DNA from 4 places in the Paraburkholderia sp. BL6665CI2N2 genome. Region 3 is predicted to be linked to each of the others. Evidence: predicted binding sites of a transcription regulator. Region 3 holds the regulator's gene; each other region holds the start of a gene.
What was found. The regulator LexA, encoded in region 3, represses DNA repair genes until DNA is damaged. The targets are predictions, from matches to a motif close to ACTGTATNNNNATACAGT.
Positions count from the first base shown of each region.

Region 1: a site for LexA is predicted at 2,256-2,273, ahead of B0G81_RS36415 (putative DNA modification/repair radical SAM protein). Genes of this name have one in related genera too.
Region 2: a site for LexA is predicted at 2,095-2,112, ahead of imuA (translesion DNA synthesis-associated protein ImuA). Genes of this name have one in related genera too.
Region 4: a site for LexA is predicted at 2,438-2,455, ahead of B0G81_RS20385 (ATP-dependent helicase). Genes of this name have one in related genera too.

Region 1 covers NZ_SORC01000001.1:8,114,202-8,118,090, forward strand. Annotated here, with positions in the region: gene tadA (tRNA adenosine(34) deaminase TadA) at 1-355, opposite strand, end outside; gene B0G81_RS36400 (DnaJ family domain-containing protein) at 415-816, opposite strand; gene B0G81_RS36405 (hypothetical protein) at 1,077-1,310, shown strand; gene B0G81_RS36410 (2'-5' RNA ligase family protein) at 1,355-1,960, opposite strand; gene B0G81_RS36415 (putative DNA modification/repair radical SAM protein) at 2,286-3,494, shown strand; gene B0G81_RS36420 (UdgX family uracil-DNA binding protein) at 3,504-3,889, shown strand, end outside.
Region 2 covers NZ_SORC01000001.1:6,998,396-7,002,284, forward strand. Annotated here, with positions in the region: rRNA gene B0G81_RS31410 (23S ribosomal RNA) at 1-1,478, shown strand, start outside; rRNA gene rrf (5S ribosomal RNA) at 1,686-1,799, shown strand; gene imuA (translesion DNA synthesis-associated protein ImuA) at 2,182-3,021, shown strand; gene B0G81_RS31425 (DNA polymerase Y family protein) at 2,921-3,889, shown strand, end outside.
Region 3 covers NZ_SORC01000001.1:7,511,633-7,515,521, reverse strand. Annotated here, with positions in the region: gene B0G81_RS33720 (sulfate ABC transporter substrate-binding protein) at 1-718, opposite strand, end outside; gene lexA (transcriptional repressor LexA) at 1,033-1,683, shown strand; gene B0G81_RS33710 (hypothetical protein) at 1,789-2,133, shown strand; gene B0G81_RS33705 (DUF2939 domain-containing protein) at 2,235-2,897, shown strand; gene B0G81_RS33700 (universal stress protein) at 3,062-3,526, opposite strand; gene nodI (nodulation factor ABC transporter ATP-binding protein NodI) at 3,823-3,889, shown strand, end outside.
Region 4 covers NZ_SORC01000001.1:4,576,975-4,580,863, forward strand. Annotated here, with positions in the region: gene B0G81_RS20380 (DUF4088 family protein) at 1-155, shown strand, start outside; gene B0G81_RS20385 (ATP-dependent helicase) at 243-2,396, opposite strand; gene B0G81_RS20390 (hypothetical protein) at 2,632-2,895, opposite strand; gene B0G81_RS20395 (hypothetical protein) at 2,998-3,444, opposite strand; gene B0G81_RS20400 (RNA-binding S4 domain-containing protein) at 3,760-3,889, shown strand, end outside.

The sequences.
Region 1 (3,889 bases), 600 kb from region 3:
CCGGCAAACGATAATTCTCCACGGCTTGCGCCGCGGCGCGCAAAGCGGCCATTTCCGCATGCGCGGACGGGTCGTGCCCACCGATCGGATGATTGAAACCTGTGCCAATGACTTCGTCGCCTCGCACGAGGACTGCGCCGACGGGCACTTCACCGGCGGCGCGCGCTTTTTCGGCGGCGGCTTGCGCCAGCGCCATGAAACGGCGATCGCGCTCCGTGACTTCGGGGACAGTGGAACATGTGGGCGGTTCGCCAACGGCTGTCTCTGAACCCGCCGAGGCGGCGGCAGCGCCCGAATCGGTCGCTGCCGATTCAGCGACATCGCTCACCGAGCGTTCGGAACCCGGCACATTCAGCGCTCCGTGAGACTCGACAGAGTCTGAATCCGGCGCGGCGGACTGGGCAAGCGGCGCGCTCACTGCGAACCCGCGTCTGCCGTATCGAGGTTGCCTGCGCGCTCGGATAGCCGCTCGGCGATGCGCCGGCAGTATTCGCGCGGCAAAACCAGCGGGCCGCCACGCAACGATTCAAGTGCCATATCGAGCGCGAGCATGCGCGCCTGGAGACGGCAACGGGTAGCCCGGTCGCTCACGGCATTCAACTCCGCTTGCAGGTCGCGCAACGCGCGCAACTGCTCGATAGCGGGCGGCACAAAGCCCGCGTTCTTCAAAATCCGGTTGGCGACGCGCACTTCTTCGGGGACCAAAGTATCGTCGTCCAGCGACAGCGGCGCGCCGGCGCCCGGTAACTCATCGAATTCGCCTCGCGCGGCGGCGGCGGCAATACGCTGTTCGACTAACGCATCAAGCAATTTCATCTGCAATCCACTACGTTGCGGCCCAAGCATTCTATCAGGGCGCGCACGATCGTTCCGCTTCTCGAACCGACGAAACCTCCTACGTTTTCAGATTCCGCGTATTTGAGGGCACACAGTCGTGCGCTAGCCTCGGCGATTCGTTACCGCGGCACTTACCGCCCCATTTTCCACGGCCAAATCTGACAAAACACTTTCAGCAGACGGCGCTCTGCACGCCTTCCCTCACCGCTCCCACAGTCATCCACGCCATGAAACCCCGAATGATCACTTCAAGCCGCAGTCACACCTCCATCGCTCTCCATGCCCGCATCAGTCCGCAGCCGGCCGCGGATCTCATCAATCCAGGCAAGCGCATTCGAAAACCGTGGCTGCGCGCGACGCTGGCCGGCGTCACCATGGCGTTCGCGCTCTCCGGTTGCGGCGTGTTCTGCGGTGGCGCGGGCGGAAGCGGTGCCGGTTTCGCCGGCGGTTGCGCAACCGGCATGCGGTTCTAGCACAGCGTCCTTCGATACACCGCCGTCACCCAGGGCGACGCGCGCTAGGATTCGGCGCCGGTCAAAGTCCAGCGCGCCAACGCGACATGCCGCGTACGCCCAAGCAAACTGTGCATCAACGCAAACTCACGCACGTTCCAGCAGACCGGCTCGACGGAGCGTGCCGCGGCCCATGGCATTCCATACGCCAGCGTGACGTGCGGTGTGTACTGCGCCGCGGACGAGACCGCGTGCTCACCCAAACCGGCGCTCTGCAACGCACGACCCAAGGCGTCGTGCAGTACGTGCAAGCCGGCGACGCCTTCGCCTCCGCCCAACACCAGCGGGCCCGGTCGTAGCTTCAAGGCAAAGCTGACCGCCGTGTCGAATTCGACGCTAAACGGCTCCATTCTGATCGACGCAGCCGCCTGCATCGCCGCATCGACTCGCTTTTGCGGCAAACCACCGGCGAAATTTCCCAGGTGATGCAAAGTGACATGCAGACGACCCGCCGCAAGCGGCTTGCTCCGCGCGCGCGTCTCCCCGCAAAGCTGTTGCGCGAGCTTCGAGATGCCGGCCGCTGTGGCGGCATCGGGAAAGACGGCGAAGAACAGGCCGTCCGTCGGCGTTGGCGGCGCCTCGAGCCCAGGCAGCCAAAGTTGTTCAGGCATGGCGTTCCTGACCGGATAAAGCCGGCATGTCGATGAATCTCCGTTCATTGTGCGGGCTGACCCGCGATAGCTGCTCTATCCTGACCGCTCGACTGTGCGAGTTTCGCGATCGCCTTTATCAAACCCGGTCGTTACTCTTGAGATAGCTCCCCGTTGCAGGCAAAGGCAGCACAATTCCGCCCACAGCCGTTTCCCTTGTAGCGCTTTCGGCCCGCTTGTTCGCCGGATACGCACCGAAGCCAACGCCCGTTTCCGATAAAAAACCGCTTGCAGTCACCGCCTCCCCACGTACAATACTGTACATCCATACAGTATTGGTGGCAACGTGGAACTGCTCAAAAAGCTGGAAGTATTGGCCGACGCCGCGAAGTACGACGCGTCATGCGCAAGCAGCGGCGCGCCCAAACGCGGCTCGCGCGGCATTGCAGGCCTCGGCGCAAGCACCGGCGCGGGCATCTGCCACAGTTTCACGCCAGACGGGCGCTGCGTCTCGCTGCTGAAAATCCTGCTCACCAATTTCTGTTTGTATGACTGTCAGTACTGCGTCAACCGGCGCTCGAGCAACGTGCCCCGCGCGCGCTTCACGCCCGAGGAAGTTGTCGACCTGACGCTGGATTTTTATCGGCGCAATTACATCGACGGATTGTTTCTGAGTTCCGGAATCATTCAGTCGTCGAACTACACGATGGAACAGCTCGTGCGCGTCGCCCAGTCGTTGCGTGAGGATCATCAGTTTCGCGGCTATCTTCATCTGAAGACGATTCCCGACGCCGATCCGCAGTTGATTGCGCAAGCCGGGCGTTATGCCGACCGTTTGAGCGTGAACATCGAACTGCCTACGGACAGCAGCCTCGCGCTGCTCGCGCCCGAAAAGAACGTGCGCACCATCAAGCTCGCCATGGGCTCGATCCGCCTTGCGCAGGAAGAAGCGCATGGCGACGCCAGAGCGCCGAAGTTCACGCCCGCGGGCCAAAGCACGCAGATGATCGTCGGCGCGGATCAGACGAACGACAGCACGATCTTGCAGACCGCCGCGACGCTCTACGGGTCATACAAGCTCAAGCGCGTCTACTACTCCGCCTTCAGCCCGATTCCCGACAGTCCCTCTGCCTTGCCGGCTCAGGCGCCGCCGTTGTTACGCGAACACCGGCTGTATCAGGCGGATTTCCTGATGCGCGGCTACGGCTTCAGTGCGGACGAACTGTTCGAACAGCCCGGCAACCTGTCGCTCGACATCGATCCGAAGCTCGCGTGGGCGTTAGCGCATCGCGAGCAGTTTCCGGTCGACCTGAACCGCGCGCCGCTGCGCATGATTGCGCGCGTGCCGGGCATCGGCATGCGCAACGCAAAACGTTTGGTGGAGTTACGGCGTTCGCGCCGGGTGCGCTACGAGGACCTCGTGCGGCTGCGTTGTCCGCTGGAAAAGATCAAGCCATTTGTCGTGACGCAAGACTATCGCGCGGCGCTGCATGACACGTCGTCGGCCCGCTTGCGCCGGGTGTTGGCGCCGCCGGTGCAACTGGCGTTGTTGTGAAGCGTCGCAATGCGTGCCATTGTTATCGAAGACCATTTCGTCGCCTGGCGCGCCGCATCGCTCGGCGCTTTAGCTGAAGGCCTCGCGCCGGAGACGATCGAATGGCGCATCAAGCAGGAACCTGAGTTATCGCAGGAGCAGGCGCTGTTCGACTATGGCACGACGTCAGAGGAAGCAGAGGCTCGATCCACCGCCGTGCATGTTTCGAAGGAGCTAGCGGCGCTCTTGCAAGACGCCGCCCTGTGCCGCGAATTACAGCGTTGGGCGTTTCTGTACAAGGTCCTGTGGCGCTGGCATCACGGCGACCGCGCGGCCGCCTCGCCGGCGGACGCGGACGGCGCACGCCTTTATCGCATGGCCAAAAGCGTGCGGCGCGCCAAGCACGACATGATTGC
Region 2 (3,889 bases), 510 kb from region 3:
TAAATGCGATGGGGGGACGGATCGCGGAAGGTTGTCCGGGTGTTGGAAGTCCCGGTCCTTGCATTGGAGAAGGCGCTTTGGCAAATCCGGGCGCAGGATTCAAGGGTGCGAGGCCATTCACTTCGGTGAAGAAGCAATCGGAAGTGGTTCCAAGAAAAGCCTCTAAGCTTCAGTTTAACAAGACCGTACCGCAAACCGACACAGGTGGGCGAGATGAGTATTCTAAGGCGCTTGAGAGAACTCGGGAGAAGGAACTCGGCAAATTGGTACCGTAACTTCGGGATAAGGTACGCCCCTGTAGCTTGATGCCCCTGCGGGCAGAGGGTGAAGGGGTTGCAATAAACTGGTGGCTGCGACTGTTTAATAAAAACACAGCACTCTGCAAACACGAAAGTGGACGTATAGGGTGTGACGCCTGCCCGGTGCCGGAAGATTAAATGATGGGGTGCAAGCTCTTGATTGAAGTCCCGGTAAACGGCGGCCGTAACTATAACGGTCCTAAGGTAGCGAAATTCCTTGTCGGGTAAGTTCCGACCTGCACGAATGGCGTAACGATGGCCACACTGTCTCCTCCCGAGACTCAGCGAAGTTGAAGTGTTTGTGATGATGCAATCTCCCCGCGGCTAGACGGAAAGACCCCATGAACCTTTACTGTAGCTTTGCATTGGACTTTGAACCGGTCTGTGTAGGATAGGTGGGAGGCTTTGAAGCGTGGACGCCAGTCTGCGTGGAGCCGCCCTTGAAATACCACCCTGGTTTGTTTGAGGTTCTAACCTTGGTCCGTAATCCGGATCGGGGACAGTGCATGGTAGGCAGTTTGACTGGGGCGGTCTCCTCCCAAAGTGTAACGGAGGAGTACGAAGGTACGCTAGGTACGGTCGGAAATCGTGCTGATAGTGCAATGGCATAAGCGTGCTTAACTGCGAGACCGACAAGTCGAGCAGGTGCGAAAGCAGGTCATAGTGATCCGGTGGTTCTGTATGGAAGGGCCATCGCTCAACGGATAAAAGGTACTCTGGGGATAACAGGCTGATACCGCCCAAGAGTTCATATCGACGGCGGTGTTTGGCACCTCGATGTCGGCTCATCTCATCCTGGGGCTGTAGCCGGTCCCAAGGGTATGGCTGTTCGCCATTTAAAGAGGTACGTGAGCTGGGTTTAAAACGTCGTGAGACAGTTTGGTCCCTATCTGCCGTGGGCGCTGGATATTTGAAGGGGGCTGCTCCTAGTACGAGAGGACCGGAGTGGACGAACCTCTGGTGTACCGGTTGTCACGCCAGTGGCATCGCCGGGTAGCTATGTTCGGAAGAGATAACCGCTGAAAGCATCTAAGCGGGAAACTCGCCTTAAGATGAGATATCCCCGGGGCTTCGAGCCCCTTGAAGGGTCGTTCAAGACCAGGACGTTGATAGGTCAGGTGTGGAAGCGCAGTAATGCGTTAAGCTAACTGATACTAATTGCCCGTAAGGCTTGATCCTATAACAGGTGTGTTTTGCGATGATCGTTAGTGCTTCAGCACTGACGGGCATCCCACCCCCGAAGGGGGCAAGGACACTCAGGTTAAGTGATCGTGTTGTGCCAGAAACAACACAACCCCAACAGCTTTACCTCTGGTGAGCATCACCAGAAACTACTTCTTCCCGATTGGCTGCATTGCTCCACGAGCAGTGCAGCAACAAGTCATGCCTGATGACCATAGCGAGTCGGTCCCACCCCTTCCCATCCCGAACAGGACCGTGAAACGACTCCACGCCGATGATAGTGCGGATTACCCGTGTGAAAGTAGGTAATCGTCAGGCTCCCCAGCAGCAAACAGAAACCCCACCCCGAAAAGGTGGGGTTTCTGCGTTTACAACCCCCGCCGTATAACCCCCTTCACTCCCGCCCCATCCGCCGCGCATCCGCGTAGCCCGTCAGTTCCAGATACGCCCGTCCGGCATCCACACCTTCACGCCGCAGGATCCGTCGATTGCGAGGTAGGGGTCGGCAAACCCGTCTTGGCGGATGGAGCTAGCCAACGATCTCAGTCGGTTGCCAGTGCCCTCCCCGCGCCAACTTGTCAGCATCCCTCTGTCTTAACATTCATCCCAAAATACTGTATAAATATACAGTAAAAACTCGTCACCTCATGCTTGCTCGATGCCGGCAGGGCGGAGCATTCCCTAATTCAAGAGCGTGTCTATGACAGCAGCAATTCAGCTTGCGACGACCGCCCTGACGTCCCAATTACGGCGTCAGGTATGGCAGGGCAATGAACTTGCCGAGGCAGATTCGCGTGTGATTTCCAGCGGCTATGCCGCGCTGGATCGGGTGTTGCCGGGACAAGGTTGGGCAGCTGGCGGTCTGACGGAATTGTTGATCGAGCATGGTGGAGTTGGTGAAGTACGTCTGCTAGCCCATGCATTGTGTCATCTGACGAAACACGTCAAGCGGCATGTCATGCTCGTGGCGCCTCCGTATCAGCCGTGCGCCGCCGCATTGAGAGCTTGGGGTGTCGATGTCGAGCGAATCTTATGGGTCCGCTCGAGTGAAGACCAGGCCTTGTGGGCCGCCGCTCAGGCCTTGAAGCAGGACGGCATCGGCGCGGTCCTGGTTTGGCTGCCGAATGCTCGTGCCGACAAAGTCAGGCGTCTGCAAGTGGCGGCTCAAGAATCGGCATCGCTGGCATTTTTGATTCGGCCTGTCGAGGCCGCCACGCAATCTTCCCCGGCGCCATTGCGAATGATCTGCGAGCCGCTGCTGCCGGCCAATGCGCAGACGATCAATCGTCGTCAATGGCTGCAGGAGATTGGTTTGTCGATCGACATCTTCAAGCGTCGCGGGCCGCCGCTAGCCGAGCCTCTTCGTCTCGTTTTACCTTTACAAAGCGTCTTGTTGCCGGAAAACGGAGTCGGTGGCCATCAAGGGCCAGAGATCAAACATGCTGTGGATCGCAGTCACATTGCCACTCTTGTCGCTGGAAGCGGTGAAGCCTCTCGCGCCGCTCCCGGATGGTTCGCTCGCGAAGCCGAATCGGCGTGAATCGAGCGATGAGACAAGCCAACTTCACGATGCCGACAACATCGTCGAAGAGCGCTGTTACGCGCTAGCCGACCACGCGCACATCCTGATGCCGGATTTCGACGCACTGCGTGCCGGCGTGCACGCGGGGCATTCGCGTTCGTATGCCTTGGCGTTGGCGCCGGGGCTCGAACTGCTTGCTGCCGATGTCGCCCGCGAAACTCAGGCATTCGAAGCCATAGCGCTTGCCTTGCTGACGTACACACCCAAAGTGTCGCTTGCCGACGCGCACACCCTGCTGCTGGAAGTCGGCTCCGGGTTGAGGTTGTTTGGCGGCTTGCGCGCGTTGTTGTCGCGGGTGTCTGCCACTGTGGCGGAATTCGGCTATACGGCGCGCATCGCCTGTGCGCCGACTGCCTGGGGCGCGTGGCTATTGGCGCAGGCCCGCGCCGTTCGGCAGAAGAATCGTTGGCACGTGGTCAAGGAGACCTCACTCGCGCGTGTCCTCGATGGCTTATCCGTATCGCTGCTGCCGGTCACGCAAACGCATCGCGAGGCGTTTGCGCATGTCGGCTGCGCGACGCTGGCCGATTTGCGTCAATTGCCACGCTCCGGTGTCGTGCGACGTTTCGGCGGCGGCATTCTTGATTTGCTGGCACAGGCGTACGGCACGCGCCCGGATCCACGCGAATCGTTTCGTGCGCCGGCGTCGTTTCATGCGCAACTGGAGTTGCCCTCCCGGGTCGATAACGCGGATGCGTTGCTGTTCGCCGCGCGTCGACTGATCGTGCAGTTGGCCGGCTGGCTGAGCGCGCATCATGCGGCGCTCAGCGGCTATACGTTGCTGCTCGAGCATGAATTGGCGTCGCGTCATGCACCGAAGACATCA
Region 3 (3,889 bases):
GACCGAATTCCTTCAGCGACAGAAACGCTTCGTTTTCCCATGCGATCAGCACGTCGCCAATGCCGCGTTGCACGAAGCTGGTGGTCGCGCCGCGCGCGCCGGAATCCAGCACGCCGGCATTCTTGTACAGCTTGCCGACGAATTGCTTGGCCTTCTGATCATTGCCGCCCGGCTGATGCTCGGCGTACGCCCAAGCCGCGAGGTAGTTCCAGCGCGCGCCGCCCGACGTCTTCGGGTTCGGCGTCACGATCGACACACCCGGCTTGATCAGATCGTCCCAGTCCTTGATGTGCTTCGGGTTGCCCTTGCGCACCAGAAACACGATCGTCGACGTGTACGGCGAGGCGTTATCCGGCAACCGCTTCTGCCAGCCCTTGTCCAGCAAACCCTTGTTCGCCAGTGCGTCGATGTCATAGGCGAGCGCCAGCGTCACCACGTCGGCCTGCAGACCGTCGAGCACCGAGCGCGCCTGGGCGCCCGAGCCGCCGTGCGACTGCTTGAAGGTGATCGTCTCGCCCGTCTTCGCCTTCCACTCCTTGCCGAACGCCTGGTTGACGTCCTGATACAGCTCACGCGTCGGGTCGTAGGAGACGTTCAGCAGCGTCGTGTCGGCGGCGTGCGCCTGCGCCATCACACCGAGCGCGCCCGCCGCGCTCAATGCGAGCGCCGCGATCAGTTTCTGCGTCCTGCCTGCCAGCCCCGTACCTTGGTGATTCATGTCAACTTTCTCCGCGTTGTCCGCTGAAACAGCGTGTGGTGTCTTTTCTTGTGTCGCGGTCACGTGCACATGAACGTCAACTGGAGGCCCAGTCTATCGAAGGGCTTTCATCATTAAAAATAATGTTTCTTCATTTTTTAATACTCAAAAGTGGTAACGACAGCTGGATAAGGCGTTGCTGAACGAAAACGGCTGTTAAAGCATCGTTTGACGGCGCTGGAACGCCGCCCTTCGCCCCGAACTTAAAGTAAAGCTTGAATTGCGCCGAATACTGTATAAAAATACAGTCACCTGTTCATACATACAGTGGCGCCATGACCAAACTCACCGCACGACAGCAGCAGGTTTTCGATCTGATCCGCAGGGCTATCGAACGCACCGGCTTTCCGCCCACCCGCGCGGAGATCGCCGCCGAGCTGGGTTTCAGCTCGGCCAATTCGGCAGAAGAACATCTGCGCGCACTCGCCCGCAAGGGCGTGATCGAACTCGCGGCCGGCGCATCGCGCGGCATTCGCCTGCTGGCCGGTCCGGAAGACTCGCCGCACCAGTTCACGCTGCCGCACGCCAGCATCATGCAACTGTCGCTGCCGCTAATCGGGCGCGTTGCCGCCGGCAGCCCGATCCTCGCGCAGGAACATATCTCGCAGCACTACGCGTGCGACCCGGCGCTGTTCTCGAGCAAGCCCGATTACCTGCTGAAGGTGCGCGGACTGTCCATGCGCGACGCGGGCATCTTCGACGGCGACCTGCTCGCGGTGCAAAAGCGCAGCGAAGCAAAAGACGGCCAGATCATCATTGCCCGGCTCGGCGACGACGTCACGGTCAAGCGCCTGAAGCGCCGGCCGAACGGGCTCGAACTGATCGCCGAGAACCCCGATTACGAAAACATCTTCGTTGAAACCGGCAGTGCGGAGTTCGCGCTGGAGGGTATCGCCGTGGGGCTGATCCGCCCCGGCGAGTTCTAACCCAGTTCTAACCCTTTTGCGCGTTCAACAGAATAAAAAGCCGCGTCAATGTCGCATCGACACTGCATCAACGCCGCATCAACGTTGCATCGTCTGGAGAGTCTCATGGAACGTCTTGCCCGCCTGCTGCCCTTTCGCCAGTTCGGTCGTCTGCGTCACCTTCGCAAGCTGGTGCCCTGCTCATTGATCGAGGCGGCCACGCGCAGCACACCGTCGCTGTTCGACTCGCCCGAGGCTGCGTCGAGCTTGCCTTCGTCGTTGCCGGCGTTTGCCCGCGTGTCGTTGAATTCCGGCCTGAATACGGCCGAACCCGCGCGTCGCGCACCGGTGCGGGTCTATCACGGGCCGTCGCGTCTCATCATGGTCGGCACGATGGACGCGGTTTGCCGCATGATCGACCGCTGCATCGCCGACGAAGCCAACGTCCATGGCGCGGTGTTCGAGTCGTGATGACCCTGTCTTGAGCGGGCGGCGAGAGATTGCATTGCGTGGGATCGTTTTCGCGTGGCCGCGGTCCACGTTAGATCACACCTGATGGAGAGTCCCACTCGATGGCAGTTCCGAAACATACCCAACGCGGCAGCAGAGGCGGCGCCACAAAGCCGCTGATCGTCACGCTAATCGTGAGCGTGGTGATCGCCGCACTGGGGTTTGCTTATGCGTCGCCGTACATCGCGCTGAACAATCTCAAACGCGCGGCCGATGCGCGCGACGCGCAAACAGTCAATCAGTACGTCGACTTCCCTGCGTTGCGTGAGAGCCTGAAGGAACAGGTCGCCGGCCTGCTGACACGCCGGCTTGGCGCGCACAGCAACGGCAATCCATTGGCCGCCATCGGCGCGATGATCGGCGTCGCGTTGATCGGCCCGCTCGTGGATGCCTATGCCACACCGGACGGTGTCGCGGCCTTGCTGAACGGCATGCCGCCGCGCGGCGATCCGGGTGAGCGGCCGCCCGCGCCGCCGGCCGCGAACAATCCGTCCGACGCCGCCGCGACCGCACCGGCACCGGCAGCGCCTCCTGCCGGCAACGCGGCGAACGGGAATGCCAACACCACGCCCCCGCAACCGCCGCAGACCACGGCGGGCTATCGTGGGCTCAACGAGTTTGTCGTCACGTACCAGCATGGCGCCGGCGACGCGCGTTACTCGGCGATCTTTCGGCGCGAAGGGATATTCACGTGGAAGCTGGCCGCGGTCAATCTGAACGAGTGATCGCGGCACGTCGGCTTTGTATGGCGCGGATCCCTTGATCGCGCCAATTATTCGGCGAGTCGTGACGAGTCGTGCAGCGACTTCGTTATGACGTCAAGGCCATCGGGTAGTGAGGCCGGAGTACCCGACCCCCAGCCAACCGCCCTCAATGGCCGACATGCGCATCAAGCCGCCGCTTGCTGCTGCTCCTGCGCCGAAGAACACGCCACCAGAATGCTGCACGAGACACGGTCGAGCAGCGGCGTATTGCCCGCGCCCATCCACCATCGCGACAAACCCGTGCGGCAACGGTGGCCGACCACGACCAGGTCGACATGCAGTTCATTGGCGAGAGTGGCGATCTCATCGATCGGATGGCCGAATGCAAAATGCCCTTGTGCGGTGACGCCTCGCTCGGTGAGCCAATCAACGCCTTCCTGCAGGATGTCGCGTGCGGTCTTTTCGAAACTGCCGCAGGCCACGTCGGTCAGCAGGCCCGCGCTTTGCGCAATACTCGAGCGCATGTCAACGACGGACAGCAAATGCGTTTCCGCTTTCAGATCCAACGCCAAGTCGGCGCCGCAACGGAGTGCTTTGCGGCCTTCGCGCGAGCCGTCGTAGCACAGCAGGATTTTCTGGTAGCTCGCCATGATTTTTCTCCCTTCGCGCGGGACGCGCGATTCTCAATTAATCATGGTGCGCCGCAATTCAGGTTGCAAGGGATGGAAAACGCTAAGTGTGCGCTGACCACCCTCTAACCACGCCCTAAACAGGTGCGCGAGCCGCTGGGAGGGTCTCCGCGCGTCGATGCCGCAGTGCAAGAAACCGGCTTCGGATTGTCGGGGCGAACCAACAGTGTCGCGCCGATGCCCTAGAATAGGCCGCCTCCCCCGGCCACTCACGTCATTCACGTCATTCACGCCCTCCTTGGAGACTCGTTCGATCCATGCCCGAAGCCGCCATCGAATTTCATCAAGTCAAAAAAAGCTACGGCGAAAAAACGGTCGTCGATG
Region 4 (3,889 bases), 2.9 Mb from region 3:
AGCAGATCATGGAGTTCCTGCGCCTGCTCAAGCCGGAAATCTTCGTGGAAGAGCCGTACGACGTGTTTTCGCGGATGGCAGCCTGGCTGCGTAATTTCTTCGTGCCGCCGCGTCCGGCGCCGCAGCAACAGCAGCGGCAGTCGCAGCCGCGCTGAGGCTAAAGAGCCCAGGAAGCTACCGGTGAGCCGCCGGTAGCCAACGGCGGCATCAGATGCGCAGCATTAAAGCTCTTCGCCGCGCTCTCAATCCCACATCTTCCTGAGTTTCGCGCCGATCTCGATCTTCGCCTGCGCCGCCGCGGCCAGCCCGGCCGCCGTGGGCGCGCTCGGAACCGGGACGCGCGGCCACGCATAGGCATCGAACAATGGCATCAGATGCGCCGGAATGAAGCGCGTGCGCGAGGCCCACACGTGACGATCGCCCATGTGCGTCTGGTTGTGCACGTAAAAGCGCTGCGGCACGACGATATGCAAGTCCTCTTTCGCGCGCGTCATCGCCACATACAGCAGACGGCGCTCCTCGTCGATTTCCTCCTCGCTGCCGGTGCCGAGATCGGACGGAATGCAGCCGTCCACGCCGTTCAGCATGAACACGTTGCGCCACTCCTGCCCTTTTGCCGAATGGATGGTGGACAGGATCAGGTAGTCCTCGTCGATCAGCGGCACGCCGGATTTGTCGCTGGTGGCGTCGGGCGGATCAAGCGTCAACTCGGTCAGAAACCGTTCACGCGACGGATACGTGCCCGCGATGCTCTCCATCTGCAACACGTCCGCGTGACGGATCGCCGCGTCCTCGTGATTGCGCTCGAGATGCGGCTCATACCAGCGACGCACCATTTCGAACTCGGCGGGCCACGGTGTCTGGCGCCCGTACACGCTCGACATCAGCTTGACGAACGGATGCCAGTCTTCCTGCGCCCGAGCCGGCGCGGCGAAGGCCGCCAGCGCGCCGCCGGCGGTGTCGGCGGGGTTGCCGCTGCCCGCGCGCGCGACGACCTCGTCGAGCACCTTTGCCGCGGTAGCCGGTCCCACGCCCGGCAGTAACTGCACGACGCGAAACCCGGCCACGCGATCACGCGGATTTTCCGCCCAACGCAGCACGGCAAGCACGTCTTTCACGTGCACCGAGTCGAGAAACTTCAGCCCGCCGAACTTCACGAACGGAATGTTGCGCCGGGTCAGTTCGATCTCCAGCGCGGCGCTGTGGTGCGCGGCGCGGAACAGCACCGCTTGCGACTTGAGCTTCATGCCCTGCTCGCGCGCTTCCAGCACCTGCTCGACGATGTAGCGCGCCTGATCCGCCTCATCGGCGACGGTCACCAGACGCGGGCGCTGAGCGGAGGCCTTGTCGGTCCACAGATTCTTCGTGTAGCGCTCGCTGGCCAATTCGATCACCGCGTTCGACGCCGCCAGGATCGGCGCGCTCGAGCGGTAATTGCGCTCCAGCGTGACCTGTTTGGCCGGCGGGTCGAAATGCGCGGGGAAATCGAGAATGTTGCGCACGGTCGCGCCGCGAAACGAATAGATCGACTGGGCGTCGTCGCCGACCACGGTCAGGCCGCGGCCGTCCGGTTTCAACGCGAGCAGGATCGACGCCTGCAGACGATTGGTGTCCTGGTATTCGTCGACCAGCACGTGATCGAAGCGTCCCGACAGGTCGGCGGCAATGGCCGGCTCGGCGGCCATGTGCGACCAGTAGAGCAGCAGGTCGTCGTAGTCGAGCACGCTCTGCTTCTGCTTCGCTTCAACGTAAGACGCGAACAGCATGCGCAGATCGGCCTCCCATTCGCGGCACCACGGAAACGCCTTGTCCAGCACCTGGCCGAGCGACGCGCCGGTGTTCACGACGCGCGAGTAAATGGCAAAGCACGTGCCCTTGGCCGGGAAACGCCGCTCTTTCGCCGACAGCCCGAGTTCGTGGCGCACGAGGTTCATGAGATCGGCGGAATCCTCGCGGTCGTTGATCGTGAAGGCCGGCGCAAGACCGATCAGATCCGCGTATTCGCGCAACAACCGCGCGCCGACGCTATGGAACGTACCCGACCACGTCAGCCCTTGCGCGAGCGCGGCTCGCGAACCGAGCGCCGCGCCGGCGATGCGCGTGACGCGCCGGGTCATTTCGAGCGCCGCGCGGCGCGAAAAGGTCAGCAGCAGGATGCGGCGCGGATCGGCGCCCTTCACCACCAGATTGGCGACCCGGTGCGCAAGCGTATTGGTCTTGCCGGAGCCGGCGCCGGCAATCACCAGCAGCGCGCCGGGCGGTGCGGCGGGCGTGTCGGCGCCGTAGTCGACGGCTTCGCGCTGCGCGTCGTTGAGCTTCGCCAGCCAGGCGGCGGTGTCGGAAGTCGGCGACGTCGGGGACGGCGAGGAAGGCGCAGGTTCGGCGACTGGAAGCACGATTGTTTTAGGCGTTGGATGGATTCAGAGCGGCGACGCATACTGTATATCCATACAACCCACGCCGACAAGCGACCCTTTTTTAGCCGGATGCGAGGTCTGCATTTCATGTGGGCCGCGCGGGCGAATACGAGCACAAAAAATGGCCCGTCGCACGAGTGTGCACGGGCCATTTTTCGCAGGCACGACATCGAGACGTCCGCGCGCCCCGCGTCGGCCTGAGGCGCGAAGTCTGCTATTGCTTCTTCGCGTCCTTGACGTTTGCGTCGGCAGCGGCCTTATCGGCGTCGGCCTGCGCATCGGTCTTCTTCTTGTCGGCCTTGGCCTGCGCGACGGACGCTTTCTTGTCCGCCTTCGATTGTTCCTTGGCTGCCTTCTTGTCGGCGTGGGTGACCGGCGCCGCGGCCGGATCGCTAGCCTGCGCGAATGCAGCGGACGACAGGCAGCCCGCGATCAACGCGGCGACAAGCGTGGTCTTCGTGGAATTTGCGATGCTCATGCGATACCTCCGTTGAAACGAGATGCCCGGACTCAGCAGTCCGGTAACGCAGCGGCCGTGGCGGCGAACCGCGCCGCCGCGCCGCTCGGTCGAAACTCAGCCTCAATGCTTGACGTCGGCGCCGTCCGACTGGTCGCCCGTCTGGCCTTGCATGTTCATCTTCATTTCGTTATTGGCGGTCTGCTTATCCGCCTTCTGATTGATCTTGGCGTCGCGCACCTGCTCCTTGTACTGAAGCTTGGCGGCCTTCTGCTGATCCTTCAGCTCCGCCTTGGATGCCTTCTTCGACGCGCGATACTCGGCATTAGCCTTCGCGTTGGCGTCGCGCTTCTGCACCAGCGGGTCGGTTGAGCCCGACGCCGTCAGACGCGTCGGCGCCGGCGTCACCGGCTGCACGCCCTGCGCGGCGGGCGCCGCGTCATTGACTTGCATCTGAACCTGCGGCTGGCCTTCCGCGCCCGCTGCCGGTTGCGCGGTCTGTGCGAACGCGGCTGTGGAAGCAAGGGCCGTGAAGGCGGTACCGATCAGAAGCGTACGAATCTGGGTCATGGCTAATCCTCTCTAAGGTTTTTGTGACGCGGGCGACCGGTCCGGCTCTGCGCATTTCAGCGCTCATGAGCGCGGTCTGCGTCCTCGCCCGGTCTGCTCGCTGCCAGATAAAAATCGAGCAGGCTTTCCCTACTGACCTGCACTTTACGAGTGGAGTTCGTGTTTTACGACCACCGTTACGGAACGTTTCACTTTCTGACAAACGCATAACATCTGCTTGCAGATGCTCACATGACGGCGGCGCACACCGCGAACTTCATCCAGGGCAAGCTTCTGGCTTATGATGCGAACCCTTTGCCTGAAGGTGCAAACGCCATGCCCAACCTCGATTTCACGCTCACCGGCGACTACGTCGAACTGCACAATCTCCTGAAGATAACGGGGCTGGCGGACAGCGGCGGCTCGGCAAAAATGATGGTGGCGGACGGTGCGGTCACCGTCGACG